2 linked regions of the Bacillus pumilus genome follow. The protein of the gene in region 1 interacts with the protein of each later gene in a pairwise test. Links are inferred from orthologs where the notes say so. Each region holds a gene or a part of one and is shown on either strand. Other genes may lie near its edges.

Region 1 (8,456 bases):
CAGCTAATTTCTGAGCTTGAAAGTGCCAAAACAGAGGATGCACCGGCTAAAAGCAGTTTGCTAAAAGCTGTGCAGCTCTTAAATGACCCAACTGCTGAAAATGGATGGAAATCTCAGCAGGCATTGCTTGATCAATTAAATACGTAAAATCATTTTTTAAGAAACGAAACTAGTCAAAAAATGACTAGTTTTTTTCTTTTGCATCCAACATAATGATGAAGGTACATGAAAAATGAATTTTCGTAAATTGTCGGTAAGATGTACATTTGCTAGGATGAATGGGTATCTTACTTCTTAGGCTAAACCCTGAAAGGATGAACAAACATGAACCAATTGATTCTCGCATCGCAATCACCTAGAAGAAAAGAATTGCTTGATCTAGCAGGGTTTTCTTATGACATTCAAGCAAGTCATTTAAAAGAAGAAATTAATCGAAACCTTTCCCCTGCTGAGAACGTCCAATGGTTGGCAGAACAAAAAGCAAATGATATTCAAAGATTAAATCCCAAAGCTGTGGTCATTGGTGCAGATACAATTGTTGCAATTGACGGCAAATGTCTTGGGAAACCAAAAGATAAGAAAGAAGCGGCTTTTATGCTTCAATTATTATCAGGAAAGACACATCAAGTCTTGACGGGTGTCACGGTTCAGTCAGAGAATAGAAAAGAAACATTTTATGAACAGACAGAAGTGACATTTTGGACGCTGACTCAAAATGAAATAGACCGCTATATCGATACGGGCGAACCCCTTGATAAAGCGGGAAGCTATGGCATTCAAGGGAAAGGCGCACTGTTTGTTCAAAAAATAGATGGTGATTATTTTTCCGTTGTCGGTCTACCTATTGCGAAAACAGTCAGAGTGCTTGAAACCTTTGGAATCACCCCTTTTTGAAGACAGGAAGGAATTCTAAAAGGAGTGGTCATCCTGAACGATTTCCCTATGCTGCTAAAGCATCTCCCTCATGATGAAAAACCGAGAGAACGATTTATCAAATACGGGCCCAGCAGTTTGTCAAATCATGAACTTGTTGCGATTCTTCTAAGAACAGGCACGAAAAAAGAATCAGTTCTCCAAATTTCTGCAAGACTTCTGCAAACATTTGGCGGTCTTCGCTCTGTAAAAGAAGCCTCAATTGAAGAAATGTCGAAGATTAGAGGAGTTGGAAAGGCGAAGGCGATTTCTCTTTTAGCTGCTTTAGAACTCGGCACTAGATTACACCATCAAACGACGGATAACCGCTATGTGATCCGCACACCAGAAGACGGAGCGAACTTTGTGATGGAAGATATGAGATTTTTGACACAGGAAAATTTCGTTTGTCTTTATCTCAATACAAAAAATCAAGTTCTTCATAAACATACCGTGTTTATTGGAAGCCTGAATTCATCGATCGTTCACCCGCGTGAAATTTTCAAAGAAGCCTTTAAACGATCGGCCGCTTCATTTATATGTGTGCACAACCATCCATCTGGAGATCCGACGCCCAGCAGGGAAGATATTGAAGTTACACAGCGACTTTTTGAATGTGGAAAGCTGATTGGAATACAGCTGCTTGATCATCTGGTCATAGGTGATCAAAAATTTGTGAGTTTGAAGGAAAAAGGGTATTTGTAACACTTTTTTTTTCAATGTTTTACGATATAATAGAGTTTATGAGTTTTTCCCTAAAGGGAATTTTGGTTTAAGAAAGGAAGATACATACATATGTTTGGAATTGGTACAAAAGACCTTGGAATAGATCTTGGAACAGCGAACACGCTTGTTTTTATTAAAGGAAAAGGCATTGTTGTAAGAGAACCTTCGGTCGTAGCTTTGGAAACTGATACGAAGTCTATAGTGGCGGTTGGAAATGACGCGAGAAACATGATTGGCCGTACACCTGGTAATATTGTGGCACTTCGCCCAATGAAAGACGGAGTCATTGCAGATTACGAGACGACAGCAACAATGATGAAATATTACATTAATCAAGCATTAAAAGGCAAAGGGCTTTTTGCTCGTAAACCTTACGTGATGGTATGTGTACCATCTGGTATTACAGCTGTAGAAGAGCGTGCAGTTATTGATGCAACAAGACAAGCTGGTGCACGTGACGCATACCCGATTGAAGAGCCATTTGCTGCGGCGATCGGTGCTAACCTGCCTGTATGGGAGCCAACAGGAAGTATGGTTGTTGACATTGGCGGCGGTACAACAGAGGTAGCCATTATTTCTCTTGGCGGTATTGTGACATCACAATCAATCCGCGTGGCAGGAGATGAAATGGATGATGCGATCAGCAGCTACATCCGTAAAACGTATAACCTGATGATCGGTGATCGTACGTCAGAAGCTATTAAAATGGAAATTGGTTCTGCGCAGCCTGATGTACATGATGAAATGGATATTCGGGGCCGTGACCTTTTAACTGGTCTGCCAAAAACAATCTCGATTACAGCAGATGAGATTGCAAAAGCGCTTCGCGATACAGTGGAAACAATTGTTGATGCGGTGAAAATGACACTTGAAAAAACTCCGCCTGAGCTGGCAGCAGATATTATGGACCGTGGAATCGTCTTAACTGGCGGCGGTGCATTGCTTCGTAATCTTGACAAAGTCATTAGTGATGAAACGAAGATGCCAGTCATTATTGCTGAAGACCCGCTTGACTGTGTGGCAATCGGAACAGGAAAAGCACTAGAGCATATTCATTTGTTCAAAGGAAAATCAAAAGATAATCGATAATCGGGCGTAAATAAAGAGGTGTAAGACATGCCGCAGTTTTTTATGAATAAAAGATTAATGTTGCTCCTTGTCTGTGTCATCGTACTGGTGGCCATGATTGGTTTTTCAGTGAAAAGCGGCAGAGGTGCTTCATGGCCGGAAAAATTAGTGGGGGATACGACAGGCTTTTTTCAAGGTGTCTTTCATAAACCATCACAATTTATCGCCGGTATTTATGGGAACGTACAAGATTTAAAGAACACATACGATGAAAACGAACGTCTTCGAAAAAAACTTGATGGACAAACCCAATATGAGGCGAAACTTCAAGAACTAGAAGATGAGAACAAAAAGCTTCGCAAGCAGCTCGGTTATGTGAACTCTATTCGTGATTATACGCCAATTCTATCAACGGTTATCGCTAGAAACCCGTCCCTTTGGGATAGCTTTGTCATGATTGATAAAGGGAAAAAACAAGGCGTTGACAAAGATATGGCGGTCACAAATGAGAGTGGTGCGTTAATTGGGAAAATTGAAAGTGATAAGCTCAACAATTTTACTTCGACTGTAAGGTTGCTAAGCTCTACTGACCAAAATAATAGAATTTCAACGAAAATTTTTGCGAAAAAGGGCAAAGAAGAACTCAACGGAATTATTAACGGCTATGACAGTAAGAAAAAAATGCTGACAATGAATATTCTGAAATCTGATGCAGATGGAGATGTCAAAAAAGGAGATCTTGTTGAAACATCTGGAGCAGGGGGCGTATTCCCTCAAGGCTTGACGATTGGTAAGGTGAGTGAAATCGAGCCAGATCATTACGGCCTGACAAAAATCATTTATGTAGAACCAGCGGCTGAACTCAACAATTTAGACCGCGTGATTGTGGTGAATCGCAGCTCAAGTACGGCAGATGCATCTGAATTGACGAAGGAGGAAGGATCGTGAGACGTTTCCTTCTTGCTTTCGTCATGTTGTTTATCTTCGTATTTGACAGTATTTTTGTCGATCTAGTGAAGCTCCCATTTGTTTCAGACAATCAAATTTTAGCTCCTCATTTCATCTTACTCGCACTTGTATTTATGACGGCTTTTGTGAATCAAAAATATGGTGTGATTTTCGGTTTTATCTTTGGACTTTTATATGATATTTCGTATACAGGCATACTTGGTGTTCATATGTTTGGCTTTGGAGCGCTCTGCTATTTGCTAGCGAAAGCCTTTAAAGTTTTGCAAACAAATATGTTAGTGGTCGTCTTTCTGTCGATTATTGCTGTTTCCGTGATGGAGTTTTATGTATACGGCGTTCAAGCGACAATTCAACCAGGTATTATGCCGTTTAATACGTATGTCATCGAACGCTTTATTCCAACGATTCTTTTAAATACTGCTGCGTCTCTCATACTTGTTGTGCCGCTTAGGCTCTTTTTCATCAATATGAAACAAGGACTGATCGACGAATAAAAGCAGGAGTTTGTCCAAATACGGCGAAATGAGTATGTTGTTGAGGTGAGCATCTTGAAAACTCAAAAACAGCAATATGTGACAATAAAAGGTACAAAAAACGGATTAACATTACAGTTAAATGATGACTGTTCGTTTGATGACCTTCTTTCTGGCTTGCGAGAGGTTCTTTTACTTGAGCAATATACAGATGGAAGGGAAGGTCATAAGGTTAATGTGCATATTAAGCTTGGTTTTCGGTATTTAACAGAGGATCAGGAAATGCGTTTGACTGAAGCAGTCTCTGAAAATGAACATCTCGTCATTCACTCTATTGAAAGTGACGTCATGTCAACTGAAGAGGCGAGACGATTAAAAGCAGAGGCCGAAATTACCTCTGTAGCCAAAATTGTGCGCTCTGGACAGGTACTGTATGTTGAAGGAGATCTCTTATTAGTAGGAGATGTCAATCCTGGCGGAACGATTCGTGCAGGGGGAAATATTTTTGTGCTCGGCGCTTTAAAAGGCGTGGCACATGCTGGATGTAATGGGAATAAACAAGCTGTCATTGCGGCATCTCGTATGATTCCAACACAGCTTCGCATCGCACAAGTGTTTAACCGTGCACCAGATCAAAAAGAAGATGGAAATGAAATGGAATGTGCTTATTTAGATATAGATGGCAACATGATCATTGAACGCCTGCAGCAATTGGCTCATATAAGACCTAATCTGACAAGGCTTGAGGGAGGAATGTGAAATTGGGCGAGGCTATTGTGATTACCTCAGGAAAAGGCGGCGTTGGCAAAACAACAACATCTGCAAACTTAGGCACAGCACTAGCAATTCAAGGGAAAAAGGTGTGTCTAGTTGATACCGATATTGGCCTTCGGAATTTAGATGTCGTGATGGGGCTTGAGAACCGCATTATTTATGATCTAGTCGATGTAGTAGAAGGAAGATGTAAAATTCACCAAGCGCTTGTAAAAGATAAGCGTTTCGAGGATCTTTTGTATCTTTTACCCGCTGCTCAAACAAGCGATAAAACGGCTGTAGAACCAGAGCAGATCAAAGAATTAATTCAATCATTGAAACAAGACTTTGATTATGTCGTCATTGATTGCCCTGCTGGAATTGAGCAAGGCTTTAAAAATGCTGTATCTGGTGCAGATAAGGCAATTGTCGTGACGACGCCTGAGATCTCAGCTGTAAGAGATGCCGACCGTATCATCGGCTTGTTAGAACAAGAAGATATCGAACCACCTCGTTTGATTGTCAACCGTATTCGTACACACATGGCGAAAAGTGGCGATTCAATGGATGTGGATGAAGTTGTCCATCACTTATCGATTGATCTTCTTGGCATTGTCGCTGATGATGATGACGTGATTAAGGCTTCAAACAATGGTGAACCGATTGTCATGGATGCTAAAAATAAAGTCTCGATTGCGTATCGTAATATCGCCCGCCGCGTACTAGGCGAATCTGTTCCACTTCAATCATTTGAAGATGAAAACAAAGGAATGTTTGCGAAGCTGAAAGCATTTTTTGGTGTAAGAGCTTAATAAGCATTCAGGTAAAATGAGACCGATTCGATCAGAATCGGTCTTTTTGTTGCATATCAGATGAGGTCACCACATAAAATGTACAAACTGTTTGTATGTAAAGGGTGATCTCATGAAAAGTGTGGACGAGTACCGAAAGAAAATCGCGCAGCGCCGCAAAACGAAGCAGTCAGCTGCTCCATCTAAGAAGACGACTTTCAAGAAAAAAGAGGATATCCCTCCATGGGTCATGCTGACAGAGGAAGAAAAGCATTCAGGGTCGTCTTCCTTTGAATCGTCGTCTCATCAGCCGAAGAAATATCAGCATCCGCTATTTAACCCCAATGCCTTTGTGCTGAAATGTTTATTATCTGCGTCTCTTGTGTTGATTGTAGCCATTTCATTTAAAGGTCAGGCAGGGCCGTTTCAGCAGCTGAAGCCGATCATTACGCAGACCTTTGAGCAAGATTTTCAATTTGCTGCTGCCAATCGCTGGTTTGAGAAAACAGTTGGAAACCCCCTTGCCTTTTTAACCGACAAAAAGGAAGACCAAAAAGATGTACAAGCGAACCAAGAACTGGCCGTACCTGCTTCTGGAAAAGTACAGGAATCCTTTACGCAAAATGGAGCAGGTGTCAAAATCGAAACATCGGCTGAAGCGATTGACAGTATGAAGGAAGGCTATGTAGTAGAAGTGAAAAAGAAAAGTGACACAGGGCTGACAGTGGTCGTGCAGCATGCGGATAACAGCTATAGCTGGTACGGTCAATTAAAGGAAGCCAATGTGGCCTTATACGATTTTGTCGACAAGGGTGAGAAAATTGGCCAGATCTCACTTGATGATCAAGGAAAGGGCACATATTACTTTGCCATTAAGCAAAATGAACAGTTTATCGATCCTATTCAGGTGATGACCTTTGAATAGATGGCTGGTCATGCTGACGAAAATTCACATTCATCCGCTGCTGTGGATTGTGATGGCGTTTGCGATCCTCTCTGGTCAAATCAAGCCGCTGCTTTGTCTGCTCATTATCGTCTTTGTCCATGAGCTTGGACATGCAGCGGCTGCTTGCTATTATCATTGGCGCATTCGGCGGATTTTTCTACTCCCGTTTGGCGGAGCGGTAGAAGTAGAAGAGCATGGGAACCGCCCGCTAAAGGAAGAGCTGGCGGTCATTTTATGCGGGCCGCTCCAGCATGTACCGCTCCAGCTTATGGCGTGGTTTTTCATGGAAGCTTCTCTTATTTCACACGACATTTTTACGATGTTCACTTTTTATAATATGGCGATTTTCCTTGTGAATCTTTTGCCGATTTGGCCGCTAGATGGCGGGAAATTATTCTTTTTGCTCTTATCAGCATATTACCCTTTCCAACGTGCACATGCCCTTGCCATAAAAGGCTCCCTTGTCTTTTTTAGTCTGTTGACAGGCGGATTACTTTTGTTTGCGCCGCTTCAATTCAACGGCTGGGTGCTGCTCACCTTTTTAGCCTATTCACTCGTGATGGAGTACCGGCAGCGGCATTATGTCAGGGTTCGTTTTTTACTAGAACGTTATTACGGTAAAAAAGAGCAAAAGGTAGAAAAGCTGATTCCGCTGAGAGCGAGCGCTGAGGAAAAAGTATATGAAGTCATGGCGCGATTCCAAAGAGGCTGTAAGCATCCGATTATTATTGAAAGAGATGGCGTGAAAATGAGCCAGCTTGACGAAAATGAACTGCTTCATGCATATTTTTCAGATCGAAGAACTACCTCCTCCATGGAAGAGCTTCTTTTGCCGTACTAGTGATGAAAATACGTTGACATTCTGCGTCTAATTTGATATATTTTTTAATGTTATGGATATGTAGCACCCGTGCTACAACCGCGCGAAGCAGGTGTAAAGAGCCTAAGGCCCCCTGTATTCGGCGAGTCTGAGTTTATTAGGAGGTGCAGAGATGTACGCAATTATCGAAACTGGTGGTAAACAAGTAAAAGTTGAAGAAGGTCAAACTGTTTATGTTGAAAAACTAGCTGCTGAAGCAGGTGAAACAGTAACTTTTGAAAACGTATTGTTTGTCGGCGGAGACACTGTCAAAGTGGGTAACCCTTCAGTTGCTGGAGCAACAGTAACGGCTAAAGTTGAAAAACAAGGTCGCGGTAAGAAAATTACTGTGTTCAAGTACAAACCGAAGAAAAACAACCACAAGAAACAAGGTCATCGTCAACCTTACACTAAAGTTGTTATCGAAAAAATCAACGCTTAAGGCGTGTGAGTGATATGATCAAAGCAACCATTACTCGGTCGGCAGCAGATGAAAGCATTACGTCTTTTCAGATGACTGGACATGCCGAGTTTGCTGAAAAAGGTCAGGATCTCGTTTGTGCAGGAGTATCTGCTGTTGTTTTCGGCTCAGTCAATTCAATTATTGCACTGACAGGATTGGACCCTCTGCTTGATATTGGCGAGGAAGGCGGCTATTTCTCTTTTGAATTGCCGGCTGATACAGATCCAGTATCCTTTGAAAAAGCCCAGCTGCTTTTAGAAGGCATGGTCGTTTCCTTAGAAACAATCGAACGAGATTATCACGATTATGTGAGAATATCTACAAAAAAATAGGAGGTGAACTTCATGCTTAGATTAGATCTTCAATTTTTCGCATCTAAAAAAGGGGTAGGTTCTACAAAGAACGGACGTGACTCTGAGTCTAAACGTTTAGGCGCTAAACGTGCTGATGGTCAATTCGTAACTGGTGGTTCTATCCTTTATCGTCAACGTGGAAC
Region 2 (7,174 bases), 860 kb from region 1 along the record:
ATCACTGACTACTCATCTGTATTCTTTGATTATGCAAACCTCAAACGTCCGATGCTATTCTATGTGCCAGACATTGAAACATATCGTGACAAGCTGAGAGGCTTCTACTTTGACTTTGAACAAGAAGCACCTGGACCTCTTGTGAAAGAAACAGCCAGCGTCATTGACTGGGTAAGAGAAACAGAACAGCCAACCTTTACATTGCCAGCTTCATTCGCGCCGTTTTATGAGAAATTCTGTTACTTAGAGAACGGAGAGTCCTCGAAGCGTGTGGTGGAAGTAGTGTTTTCTGAAAAATAGTTTAAAAAGTACCGTTCTTCATCTTTTGAACGGTACTTTTTTGTGTTTTTTATTCCAATGTACACATATTTAAAAGTTATGGTAAAAATAAAAAAACATAGAATTTTAACAGTAAACATGCTAAATTTAGATAAGATTATCCGGTAATGTAAATTTGCTGAAAATAATATAGAGGTGCTTCAATGTACAAACTTTATCATAATTTTATAGAAATTCTTAATTTAGATGAACAAAAGTTAGTGTTATATATTGATGACATAGAGAAGTTGTGTACTTTTGAATTTAAAGAGCTAATTGTAAACGAATCAAAGAGGATTTGTGAAATTAATGTAAAGGATCAGATGATTTTTGAATCTTCAATAGATCATTCTAATGAAATGATCTATCTTTATTCTAAGGATCAGAACTTGTATATTGTCAAAGAAAGTTCTGACATTCTTCAACCAAATCAAATACATCCTATCGACATTAACAATCAATTTGAAGATATATATGTCAAACAATTAGGGTTAGACCGCTATGGCTTATATAGAGGCGAAGAGGAACTGTTATTATTCTCAGGGCTGCTGAACTTAGATGAGATCAATCGGAATTATAAAATGGATTTGAAGATTCATGGGGCAGATAGAAGATTTGTAGACATCTCCTTTATCAAATATAGTCCCTTCAACTTTGTCGTTACGTATGATTGCCAAAATAAAGAACTAAATGTAAGGAAAATTTTGTTTGATGTGATGCAGGAACATAAAGATATTGAAGTGACTGTGAATAATCGTAATCAAATCAAAATTTTAAATAAGGTGACTGAGCAAAAGAAAATCGTCAACTTTAGACTTGTTCCAAGATATCAGCCGCTCAAGGTTTTTGGTAAAGATACATTAGAGCAATTCAAAGAAGATAATATCATTAATATTTTGGTGATTAATAAACAAAGGTATTACATTTATGTAAGAACGAATGGTGTTTACTTAGTAAGAGGAAACCCTTATCTTGTTACAAAACATACATCAAGACTACGTATTTTTAGTTTGTTTAATAGCTTTTATGTTTATGGAAGGCTGACACATTACGCGTATAATTCAGACCAAAAATATGAATATCTGTACATTAGAAATTCTGATTACCAAGTGGCGAAATTTATAAGACCATTTAGAAAGATCAAATTCCTAAAAAGGTATGGTTTCTTTAAAATTTCGTTAAATGATCTTGATTTAGACAGCAGAATCCACAATAACTTGTTCGTAGGAAATGATCACCGAATTATCCATAGTTTAAGGTTGAAAAAGAGGGATAAGAAGGTCAAAACATATATCACGAAAAAGAATGGGGACAAGCTGCAAGTCCTAAGAACCAATCTATTTGGAAATGTGACATCAACCATTATTCCTTATTCACAGGAATATTCTTTATTTAGTAAAGTGAAAATAAAAATAGCGAGTATCCTATCATCATTCTATAAAGACAAAAAGTATCGTGTGAATTTGTTTTTTGAGAAAAAGAGTGATAAAGCAGATGAATCAGCTATTAGAGTGTATGACTATGTACAGGAAAATTGTCAAACAGACTCAAAAAATTACTTTATTCTTAATAAGAAATCAAACGCATATCCAGCATTGAAAGCGAAATATGGAAAGGGTATCATACCGAAATACAGTCTCAGACATTATTTAAGTATATTTAATGCCAGTTATTTTATATCAAGTGAATTATCTAACCATGTTCTGAATGATAGGTTGTATATTGACCATCTCAGAGAGAGAATCATGAGTGTCCCACTCGTCTTTTTACAGCATGGCATTATGTTTGCTAAACCGGTTGATAATCCAATGGCCTTTGGATTCCATAAAGACAAGAATCAATACAATATTTATAAATCAGTCATCAGCTCTGAATTAGAGGCCGGTGAATTTTATAAAATGAACTATGATCGTGAGGATTTGATTTTGACAGGTCTGGCAACCTTTGATCATGCCAAATTAGTAGATGGTGCAGATAAGATCGCCTTTATGCCAACTTACCGATATTGGGAAGAGGGACTTATTTATACGAATAGAATTGAAGAAACATCTTACTATAGAGTTCTAATCAAAATCATCAAAAGCTTTGAAGAAGCAGGTCTTCTTGATCGTCTGTTAATTGTACCGCATAACAAATTTTCACAGTACGTTTATCAAAATCTGCCTCAGTATAAACATATTATTTCTGATAACCCATCGGAAGCGCTAAAAGTGTCAAAAGTGTTTATTACTGATTATTCATCTGCTATTTATGATGCACAATATAGAGGTGCCTACCCTATTTTTTATTGGGAAGAAAAAGATTACTTGATTAGACAGTATAAGGCGATTCCTCCTGTAAACGATGAAAATGCACCAGGACCGATAGCATATAATACACAAGAGCTGATTCGAATCGTGAAACATGCGATCGATTGTCAGTATGTTGTGGAAGATGAATATAAAGAAAAATACCTGAAAATCAACAGCTTTAACGATAATCAGAATACGAAAAGAATTACGGATTTCTTAAAAGAACACCAAATTATCTAATATGTGAGGACCCCCTGAATCAACGATTGAAAGGATTCAGGGGGTTTTTGTCTTCTAGTTTGACGTGCATGACTTTTGTTATAAGATGAAATGTGCATCGTTATCTGTTACAATTATGAGCGGTGCTTTTTAAAAAAGTAATCCCAAAAACTTATATCTAAGGAAGATTAGAATGAACGCAATGTTGACGATATTAAAGGAGCAAATCAGCTCATTTCCGCTGATTATGCGACTTGCTGTTTATGAAACAAAATCAAAATATCAGATGAATTATTTAGGTGTTTTATGGCAGTTTTTAAATCCATTGATTCAAATGCTGGCTTACTGGTTTGTTTTTGGTCTGGGAATTCGCGGAGGACAGCCAATTGTCATTGGAGGGATGGAAGTTCCGTTTATCATTTGGATGCTGGCTGGATTAATCCCTTGGTTCTTCATTAGTCCGACGATACTTGATGGATCAAACAGTGTGTTTAAACGTATTAATATGGTATCGAAAATGAATTTCCCGATTAGTGCGCTGCCGTCTGTAGTGATTATGTCCAACTTGTTCAGCTACTTTGTCATGATGGGTGTCTATCTGATTGTGCTGATTTCCTATGGCATATATCCTGATGCGCATTGGCTACAATATATATACTATCTTATTTGTATGATCGCGTTTATGTTTTCGTTTAGTTTGTTTAATTCCACGATTAGCGTACTCGTGAGAGACTATCAATTTCTTTTACAATCAGTGACACGTTTACTTTTCTTTTTGCTGCCGATTTTTTGGAATATCTCAGAGAAGCTCACTGGAGACAAAGCATGGATCGGGGATATACTAAAATTGAATCCTCTTTTCTACATTATTGATGGTTTTAGAAATAGCTTGTTAAAGGGAGAATGGTTCTTCCATGATGTGAAATATACGCTTTATTTTTGGCTGATCACGCTACTTCTTTTAACAGTCGGTTCATTGCTTCATATGAAATTTAGGGATAAATTTGTCGATTTTCTTTAAAAAGTAAGGAGATTATACGATGAAACTAAAGGTTTCGTTTCGAAACGTATCCAAGCAATACGTCCTATATAAAAAGCAGTCAGATAAGATTAAAGGGCTGTTTTTTCCTAATAAAAATGAAAAAGGTTTCTTTGCTGTTCGTGATGTGTCCTTTGATGTATATGAAGGCGAGACGATTGGTTTTGTAGGGATCAACGGATCTGGAAAATCAACGATGTCGAATCTTCTTGCGAAAATCATTCCACCGACAAGTGGTGAAGTTGATATGGACGGTCAGCCTTCGTTAATTGCCATTGCGGCAGGGCTAAACAACCAATTAAGCGGGAAAGACAACATTCGCCTCAAGTGTTTGATGATGGGGCTGACGAATAAAGAGATAGACGAACTATATGAAAAAATCGTAGAGTTTGCGGATATTGGTGACTTTATTGATCAGCCTGTGAAAAGCTATTCAAGCGGAATGAAGTCACGTCTTGGCTTCGCCATTTCAGCGCATATCGATCCAGATATCTTGATTATTGATGAAGCGTTGTCTGTTGGTGACCAAACCTTCTATCAAAAATGCGTGGATCGAATCACAGAATTTAAAGAACAAGGGAAGACGATCTTTTTTGTCAGCCATTCCATTAGCCAAATTCAAAAAATCTGTGACCGAGTGGCTTGGATGCATTATGGTGAGCTTCGTATGTTTGATGAGACGAAGAAGGTCGTGAAAGAGTATAAGGAGTTTGTTGAATGGTTTAACAAGCTTTCTAAAAAAGAAAAAAAAGAATATCAATTGAAACACAAAGAAGGTCGCAAAGGTGTACAAAAAAAGACAGAGAAGGTGTCTCGATATGATGAGAACGGAAAACGACGTTCCTTTTTTGGACCAGCCTTTCAAGTGACGATAATAGCAGTTTTAACGATTTTACTTGCCTTATCGATGTTTTCGGATCGTCCACTTCGTACACTGGCGACGTTTGGCGCCATCCCAGCAGATAAGACAGAATCGCCTCAGTCAAAGAACCAGCTAACGAAAGGGGCGCCTGATATGAAAAAGGTGGATCGACAGACGCTTGTCACGGCAGATCCACTCACGGTGTACAAAGATCAAGCCATGAAAAAGAAGGTAGGTGTCACTTTGCCATTCGGACAAGAAGTACAAGCTGTCGCTGAAAATAAACAAACCGTTCAAATCAAAACAGCATCAGAGACGTATTTTGTCAAACCTGAAGGGCTTCAACATGCAGAGGAATTAAAGTCTTTATCCATTGGACCTGGACAGTTCAACTCGTATGTATCGCCCGCATCTGCTGGCTCGTATGAGTATTTACTTTCTTTCCTCGGAAAAGAAGAATCGGTGCTTAAGCAAAAAATGCAGACGCTGAGCTCGATCAAAAGTGATCAAGGCGGTACGATCGAGCGATTGACCACAGAGAAAACTGACTATGTCATTCAAAATGGTCAAGCAAATGCTATTGTCTTTCATGAGGTGATGCCGATCTCTCCTTCGACACTTGGACTGACAGAACAGAAGGTTTGGATGAATGAGAAACAAACGAAATTCGCAGTAAAGGGCGAAAGCAATCTGTTTGTCATTGATAATGAACAGCATACACTGACGATTTCAGTGATGAAATAAAAAGCTGCCGATTAAGGCAGCTTCAGCGTGTAGACAAACCCTCGCATTCGTTGTCAGGTCTGCGCGCTGGTGCTCACGAATATTCAATTCGCTCCGCGCCAGTGCTCGCCCTTCCTAGACTTCAAAGGTTTTCTATCACGCTGAAAAGAAGACAAAGTGCTAAAATAAAAATCATTTTAGCACTTTGTCAACAATCTAAAGCTGCCGATTCCGGCAGCTTTTTTTAATTCGCTTCTTCTTTTTCGAGAAGCTGTTTCATAAATGGAATGAGTTTCTTTTTTAGATCCTCATCTTGAAGGGCAAACTCGAGAGTCGTCTCGATGAATCCTTGCTTCTCACCAACATCGTATCGTTTTCCTTCAAAATCATAGGCGAATACACGCTGGATATCATTCAGCTTTTGGATGGCATCTGTCAGTTGAATTTCCCCGCCTGCACCAATTTCTTGCTGATCAAGGTACATAAAAATCTCTGGTGTGAAAATGTATCGTCCTAAGATGGCTAGATTGGATGGTGCTGTACCTTGCGGCGGCTTTTCTACAAAGTTTTTCACTTGGTAGCGGCGTCCTTCTTGTGTAAGAGGGTCGATGATCCCGTAGCGATGCGTATCGCTGTCTGCTACCTGCTGAACACCGATCACAGATGAAAGGGTCTTTTCGTATTCATCCATCAGCTGGCGAAGCCCAGGTGTTTGAGCTTGAACAATATCATCGCCTAATAAAACGGCGAATGGCTCATCACCGATAAAATTGCGTGCGCACCAAACAGCGTGTCCAAGTCCTTTAGGTTCCTTTTGACGTATGTAATGAATGTCAGCAATGTTAGAGGATTTTCTCACCTTCTCTAGAAGCTCGCTCTTCCCTTTTTCCTCTAGGTTGCGCTCTAGCTCTGGTGCAAAATCAAAATGATCCTCAATGGCTCTTTTTCCTTTTCCAGTGACGATAATAATGTCTTCAATTCCTGATTCAACAGCTTCTTCAATAATATATTGAATGGTTGGTTTATCAACGATTGGCAGCATTTCTTTAGGCATAGCTTTTGTTGCAGGGAGGAAACGTGTCCCAAGACCTGCAGCTGGTATAATGGCTTTACGTACTTTTTTCAATGAACTTTGCACCTTCCTTACATAGATAACCGATTTAATCACTCAATGTTTGTTCTTGGTCGTCTGTTTAAAGTGTAACTTACAAATCATAGGAAAGACAAATGATTTCACTAAAATGAATTTTAGATAATTCATATTTTATATGTTAAATGTAAAGGAAAGAGAAATTTAACGTTAATTCAATGTAAATTTCTTTTTTTATACCATTAAATTTATCCTCCAAATTGTGTATAATTGAAAGTACTATACTAGGAAAGAGGATTAAACAAGTGAAAAAACTAAATGTAATGACTATTTTCGGTACTAGACCTGAAGCGATCAAAATGGCACCACTTGTCCTTGAATTAAATAAACATCCACTGATAAATTCGATTGTCACTGTGACAGCCCAGCACAGAGAAATGCTTGATCAAGTTCTTGAGGCTTTTTCAATTACGCCAGATCATGATTTAAACATCATGAAGCAGCGCCAGACATTATCTGAAATCACATCAAATGCACTGTTAAAGCTAGACCAATTATTCCAAGAAGAAAAACCTGATATTGTCCTTGTCCATGGGGATACTACAACAACCTTTGCAGGAAGCTTGGCAGCA

Evidence for each region.
Region 2: the proteins of mreD (region 1) and tagH interact in binary tests that used the Bacillus subtilis proteins (3 or more experiments, as listed by UniProt). The link is inferred for Bacillus pumilus from one-to-one orthologs.

Annotation. Positions count from the first base shown.
Region 1 is NZ_LT906438.1:2,477,623-2,486,078, reverse strand. What follows is about bases 2,453-5,409. They hold mreD (rod shape-determining protein MreD), read left to right. Parts: upstream 2,453-3,650; coding sequence 3,651-4,169; downstream 4,170-5,409. Other genes in these bases: minD (septum site-determining protein MinD), read left to right, coding at 4,910-5,409; minC (septum site-determining protein MinC), read left to right, coding at 4,224-4,907; mreC (rod shape-determining protein MreC), read left to right, coding at 2,755-3,654; CKW02_RS12810 (rod shape-determining protein), read left to right, coding at 2,453-2,727. Also shown: CKW02_RS12825 (SPOR domain-containing protein), read left to right, coding at 1-147; CKW02_RS12820 (Maf family protein), read left to right, coding at 325-894; RadC family protein, read left to right, coding at 943-1,617; more of CKW02_RS12810, read left to right, coding at 1,708-2,452; more of minD, read left to right, coding at 5,410-5,713; CKW02_RS12785 (M23 family metallopeptidase), read left to right, coding at 5,826-6,617; CKW02_RS12780 (M50 family metallopeptidase), read left to right, coding at 6,610-7,479; rplU (50S ribosomal protein L21), read left to right, coding at 7,631-7,939; CKW02_RS12770 (ribosomal-processing cysteine protease Prp), read left to right, coding at 7,954-8,292; rpmA (50S ribosomal protein L27), read left to right, coding at 8,305-8,456. UniProt on the Bacillus subtilis protein: Involved in formation of the rod shape of the cell. May also contribute to regulation of formation of penicillin-binding proteins.
Region 2 is NZ_LT906438.1:3,339,175-3,346,348, reverse strand. What follows is about bases 3,264-6,170. They hold tagH (teichoic acids export ABC transporter ATP-binding subunit TagH), read left to right. Parts: upstream 3,264-3,868; coding sequence 3,869-5,473; downstream 5,474-6,170. Other genes in these bases: galU (UTP--glucose-1-phosphate uridylyltransferase GalU), read right to left, coding at 5,697-6,170; CKW02_RS17510 (ABC transporter permease), read left to right, coding at 3,264-3,849. Outside these bases: CKW02_RS17520 (CDP-glycerol glycerophosphotransferase family protein), read left to right, coding at 1-300; CKW02_RS17515 (CDP-glycerol glycerophosphotransferase family protein), read left to right, coding at 483-2,849; more of CKW02_RS17510, read left to right, coding at 3,022-3,263; more of galU, read right to left, coding at 6,171-6,578; wecB (non-hydrolyzing UDP-N-acetylglucosamine 2-epimerase), read left to right, coding at 6,848-7,174.